DNA from 2 places in the Rhizobium sp. SG741 genome. Region 1 is predicted to be linked to the other one. Evidence: predicted binding sites of a transcription regulator. Region 1 holds the regulator's gene; the other holds the start of a gene.

Region 1 (3,118 bases):
CCGACGATCACTTCAGAATTCGTGCTCATGCTATCTCCTCGAAGGCGAACAGGGCGCCCGGTCCGGGGGCCAGCCTTGTCAATATACGATTGTTCTTACGCGTGTAGGTGACGCCGTTAGCAGCGAAATGCGACGATGTCACGGAAAGATCGCGTGTTTTGAAAAGGATTGCGCGCGCCTGCAAGCCGGGATCGTCCGAGTGAACAGGCAAATCGTAAAACGCTTCCATGCCTGCCGGCGTCAGGAGCTCGATATCGGCATTGGCCGCCCTGATCGTCAGACCGAAAGAATGTTCCGATATCCAGGGTTCACCGACGATCGCTTCGAAGAAAGTGCGGAACGCGGCCGGGGTGGGTGTCGATATCGCCACCCGCGCAATGCCGGTGACGCCGTTTTCATGGCGCTCCAGCACGCTGCGATCGGCCGGCAGCGGATTGATGCGCTGGCAGCAGAAGGCCAGAAAATCCGGCGCACGCAGATCGGCGGCGAAAGCGAGACGAAAACCGGCGACGGTCTCCGTTCCATCCGGCATTTTCATGGGACGCGAGAAATCCAGCATGCGTCCCGCCGAGATGGCGCTTACCCGAAAGCGCTCATCATCGGCGACAGCATCCTCCGAGCCGAACACCACGGCTGAAAAGCCGTCTTCACCGAGCCGGAAGCGATAGGCCTGATCGCGCGCAACGAAGACATTCCCCGCGCCGACGCTCTCCTCACATTGCTCAGGGGATGCCACTGCCAGCGGTTCAAGATAGGTCTTGTCCGCAAAGAAGACGCAGGCATTCTCGGTGCCGAACGGATGCCGGGCGTCGGGCGCGACGGTGAAACCGAGCTTGCCGAGCCGCTCGCGCGCCAAAGCGAGATTGACGGTCGGCAATACGAGATGATCCAGCGGATGCGGCGACAAAGTCATGATGTCTCCTATTTTCCTGCGCCCGCAGGTTTGCGCCCATCCATCCTCCAATTCAAGATGAAAGCAAGACGATAGAGGCGCAAGACGACCGCATGTCCTGTCGAAGACGCCAGATCACGCGGCTGATTCTTTGATCGGTACCGGAATCGCATGTCGTGAAAATGGCTTTCATCCATGCGTCAGCTACTCAAGGTAGGCTGCATGCGCCCAATGAAGCACTAAAGAGCATTTCCTTATGTTTTCCGATATGTTAGCGCGGATATAACCATATGAGACTTTTATCGGGTCCACCCAGTGATGTCGAATATTTAACTGTCCGTGCAAAGCTTTACCGAAATTTAAGTACTTGCGGAACACATATGGAACATATAGTGTCCGTTCTGGATTTGTTTCACGCTTTTCTCGATTCTGGGGTTCCAAGACGATGTTGACGCGCAAGCAGCAGGAACTGCTTCTCTTCATTCACGAACGGATGAAGGAGTCCGGCGTGCCACCATCTTTCGACGAGATGAAGGACGCGCTGGATCTTGCATCCAAATCCGGTATTCACCGTCTGATCACGGCTTTGGAGGAACGAGGGTTCATCCGCCGGCTACCGAACAGGGCCAGAGCGCTTGAGGTCATCAAGCTGCCGGATGCCTATAATCCAAGCCTGCAGCCGCGCCGCGGCTTTTCGCCGAGCGTCATCGAAGGCAGCCTTGGCAAACCCCAGCCAGTTGCGCCGCCTGCTCCGCCAAAAGTGGCGAACGACGACCAGAACAGCTCTGTTTCGGTACCGGTCATGGGCCGCATCGCCGCTGGCGTTCCGATCTCGGCCATCCAAAACAATACCCACGACATAACCGTCCCTGCCGACATGCTCGGCTCGGGCGAGCATTATGCGCTGGAAGTAAGAGGCGATTCAATGATCGATGCCGGCATTTTTGACGGCGATACGGTCATCATTCGCAATGCAACGACTGCCAATCCGGGCGATATCGTCGTCGCGCTCGTCGACGACGAGGAAGCGACGCTGAAGCGCTTCCGCCGCAAGGGGGCCTCCATCGCGCTCGAGGCAGCCAATCCCGCTTATGAGACCCGCATCTTCGGGCCGGATCGCGTCAAGGTGCAAGGCAAGCTCGTTGGCCTCATTCGCCGTTATCACTGACCGGTGATGCTCGGACGATCGGCGCGCCGAATGTGCCTGTGCGCCAATCGTAGGTTCTGTGCCGAGCCCATGGGCGCTGTGGATTTTCGAACGCAGTAACCACATTTGGCTTGTCGGTGCTGAGGTCCATCTCAATGGACCCTGTTTGCCGCAATGTGGCGCCTGTGAAAAGCATGGCGCCGGAGCGGCAGCGATCCAGGCGTAGTCGTACGGGAGTGACGACGATATTGGCCGTATCGCAGGCCGGCGACAGGTAAGCTGCGTCCTCGATGGTGACCAGCATCGCGCCATTTTCAAGCATCGCGACGCACCATGCGCCCTTTTGGCAAGCAAAACTGCCCTGCATGGCCTGGTCGAGTGCTTCATCCATTGCCTTGCGAACTGCGCCCTGCTCTTCGACGCTCAATCGCCGGCGATGATCCGTCTTGCTGATCTGGGGAAGGCGGCTATTAACAGGAAGGATAGTCGGAGGTTGATGCTCGCTCGCAACCAGCGCCCTCTGCCACTGTTCGAAAATGAAAGCCTGCGGCCTTTCGCGATTTGTTGCCAGTATGTCGTCCTGTCGCAAGGCAACCAGAACACCATCCTCGGAAATCATGAGATCCGGTTTGGGCACGCCAGAGCCGAATGCTGCCACGCCGAGGGAAGAAAGCAGCAACAGCAGGCCCACATGGCGCACGCTCGTTCGCAACATCGTCATGAGCAGAAAGCCTGTGATGAACGTCGGCATAAGCCAGGCGGGCTGGCGGCCGAAGGTAATATCGCCGCCCCACCCCGCCACCGTTTTGGCGATAGCGATGACCAACTCCAGTCCCTCGCCGGTGATTTGCCAAAAGGGCCCGTCGAGGCCAAATGGCATAAGCAACATTGCCGCCATGCCAAACGGCATGACGACGAAGGAGACTATCGGCATCGCAGCGAGATTGGCTGCAAGTCCGTATGTCGCCAACCGGTGAAAATGCTCGATCGAGAAGATCGCCGTCGACGCGCCGCCAATGAAGGAGGTCGACAATATGCCGCCGAAGAAGCGCGTAACGAACAGCAGGGGGCTCAGGAGC
Region 2 (3,118 bases), on a different contig from region 1:
CTTTGGGCGAGGCGTGCATGAAGCCGTTCAAAGCACCAAGGCTACTCGCCGATTCGGCTTTTGACGTCGAAGCATCGCTCGCCGATGCGTCCTGAGCGGAATTGTCGGCGTTTTTGCTATCTTCATGGCCATTGCCATTGCCAGCGCCACCGCCCTTGCCATTTTTGGCGAGAGCAGGAGAAGCGACAAGAACTGCGCCAAGCAGGATTGCGGAGACGGATCACGCGAGGAAATTTGTGTGATGTGTGATAAGCACGTGGTTCTCCCAACCAGACCCCGGCAACTTTCCTTTCATCGCTTCATGACTACGGATATGGCGGGAGATCGAGTCTCTAGATGGACGGCATATGCAATGGCAGCCCGGGTCGCGGCGCCGTTATCTTTTCCACAGCACCATTGTCCTGCTCGCTGACGAGCAAATGCTTGCCGTCGACAGTAAAGGCAATCTTGCCGGGCCGCGCGCCGTTCGTGCGGATATGGCCCGCCATCCTGCCCTCGGTATCGACAAGCGAAATTTCGCCCAATCCGTACATGGCGCAATAGAGCACGCCGCTGCGATCGAAAGCGATGCCGGCCGGCCCGCGCAACGCGTTGACGGTGGGCGATGTCATCGACTGCGCGAACATCTCCTGCCGCCCGCCGACGATCTGCCGATGAATTTTTCCGGTCAGGGTCTCGCTGTAATAGAGCAGCCCGTCGGCGCTGAAGGCGATGCCATTGGCAAGGAGCAAGCCCGCGGCCAAGACCCTGATGACGCGGCCTTCGGCGGGATCGATCTGATAGACGCAGCCATTGTAGGCCGCCTTGAAGAAATCCGGATGAATATGGCCGCCTTCGAGCAGATCGGCGGTGCGGATGCCCGAATCGGTCATGTAGAGCAAGCCGTCAGGCCCGAAAGCGAGATCGTTCGGATGGAGAAACGAGCCGTCCGCGCCACCTTCGATCACCTGCAGCACCCGGCCCTGCGGCGAGAGCCTGACGAGGGAATGCTCTGGGCCGTCGGTTATCCAGAAGCAGCCATCGCCGTCGATCGCAATCCCGGTCGGACGACCACCGATCCGACAAACTTCCCGATGCGCACCGCTAGTGTCGAAAAGCTTCAGACCGCGGCGGGTATGATCCATCTCAACGAGCGCGATGCGCCCATCCGGCAAAGCCACCAGTCCGCCCGGCAGATGCAGCCCAGTGGCGATCGTTTCGTTCATATTCTGAAACCTTCACTCAACGCACTGCTGAAACCCAAAACTCAAGATGCGCGCCATAATGATACATAAGCATGAGGATAGTCCTTTTCGAGCCATGCCTGACCAAATCCGGGCGGGATTCTTGCGCAAAAGATCACATCCCCAGCGAATCCCACAAATCTTGACAGGTTTAGGCAATTCGGAACATCCATAGAACGTCCGGATCATTTCGCCGATTCGATTCGTCGCGGATTTGCGCCTGGCGCGCCCTTCATCCGAGGCATTCAGGAGAGTTCATGAGCGCGGCCTATCTGGAAAAGCTGAACCCGGAGCAGCGACTGGCGGTGGAGCACGGCACAACGGCCGGCGACGGCCATGTCGCAGGGCCGCTGCTTGTCATCGCCGGGGCCGGATCCGGCAAGACCAATACGCTTGCTCATCGTGTCGCGCATCTGATCGTCAAGGGCGCGGACCCGCGCCGGATCCTGCTGATGACCTTCTCGCGCCGTGCCGCCGCCGAAATGGGCCGCCGTGTCGAGCGAATCTGCCGCGAGGTGATCGGTGCCAATGCGGGTATTACAGCCGATGCGCTCGCCTGGAGCGGCACGTTTCACGGCATCGGCGCACGTCTTCTGCGAGATTATGCCGAGCAGATCGGGCTCGATCCGGCCTTCACGATCCACGACCGGGAAGACAGCGCCGACCTCATGAACCTCGCGCGCCACGACCTCGGCTTTTCCAAGCTCGAAAGCCGCTTTCCGACCAAGGCGACATGCCTTGCCATCTATTCACGCTCCATCAATTCGGAAGCGCCGCTCGCAGAGATGCTGCGCGACTTCTTCCCATGGTGCGCGACCTGGGAACAACAATTGCGCGATCTCTTCGCCGCCTATGTCGAGGCGAAACAGGCGCAGAATGTGCTCGATTACGACGATCTGCTGCTCTACTGGGCGCATATGCTTCAAGAGCCGCTGATCGCCGAGGATATCGGCGGTCGTTTCGACCATGTGCTCGTCGACGAATACCAGGATACCAACCGCCTGCAATCGTCGATCCTGCTGGCGCTGAAACCGGACGGCCGCGGCCTGACCGTTGTCGGCGACGATGCGCAATCGATCTACTCCTTCCGCGCGGCGACGGTGCGCAACATCCTCGACTTCCCGAAAGCCTTCACGCCCGCTGCCGATATCGTGACGCTCGACCGCAATTACCGCTCGACGCAGCCAATCCTCGCCGCCGCCAATGCTGTCATCGATCTTGCTTCCGAGCGCTTCACCAAGAATCTGCGCACGGAACGGCAGAGCGTCGAGCGACCGCGGCTGGTGACGGTGCGCGACGAAAGCGATCAGGCGCGTTATGTCGCCGATGAAGTGCTGGAAAATCGCGAGGGCGGCACCAGGCTGAAGCAGCAGGCGGTGCTGTTCCGCACCTCAAGTCATAGCGGGCCGCTGGAAGTGGAGCTTACCCGACGCAATATCCCCTTCGTCAAATTCGGTGGGCTGAAGTTTCTCGACAGCGCTCATGTGAAGGACATGCTGGCCGCGCTGCGTTTCGCCCAGAACCCGCGTGACCGGGTGGCGGGTTTCAGGCTGATGCAGCTTCTGCCCGGCGTCGGCCCCTCCACGGCGCAGCGCGTGCTCGACCAGATCGGCGAACATGCCAATCCGATCGCCGCCCTCGCCGAGCTTCCGACGCCGCCGCGCACGGGCGATGACTGGACCGTCTTCGTCGAGACGATGCGAGACGTGAAGAGCGGCAAGGCCGGCTGGCCAGCAGAAATCGGGCTGGTGCGGCAATGGTACGAACCGCATCTGGAGCGGGCGCACGAGGATGCCGCGACGCGCCAGGCGGATCTCGTCCAGCTTGAGCAGATTGCCGCCGGCTATGGTTCGCGCGAGCGTTTTCTGACCGAACTGACGCTCGATCCTCCGGAT

Evidence for each region. Region 1 encodes LexA, which represses DNA repair genes until DNA is damaged. Its sites were predicted from a motif close to TGTTCNNNNTGTGTTCNG; they were not measured.
Region 2: the regulator LexA is predicted to act here: its motif matches at 1,385-1,402, upstream of FHT29_RS10650 (ATP-dependent helicase).

What each region holds. Positions count from the first base shown of each region.
Region 1 covers NZ_JAAZQP010000004.1:177,282-180,399, reverse strand. The annotation lists gene kdsA (3-deoxy-8-phosphooctulonate synthase) at 1-29, opposite strand, end outside; gene FHT29_RS12375 (VOC family protein) at 26-913, opposite strand; gene lexA (transcriptional repressor LexA) at 1,338-2,060, shown strand; gene FHT29_RS12365 (ComEC/Rec2 family competence protein) at 2,041-3,118, opposite strand, start outside.
Region 2 covers NZ_JAAZQP010000003.1:450,261-453,378, reverse strand. The annotation lists gene FHT29_RS10655 (SMP-30/gluconolactonase/LRE family protein) at 333-1,205, opposite strand; gene FHT29_RS10650 (ATP-dependent helicase) at 1,481-3,118, shown strand, end outside.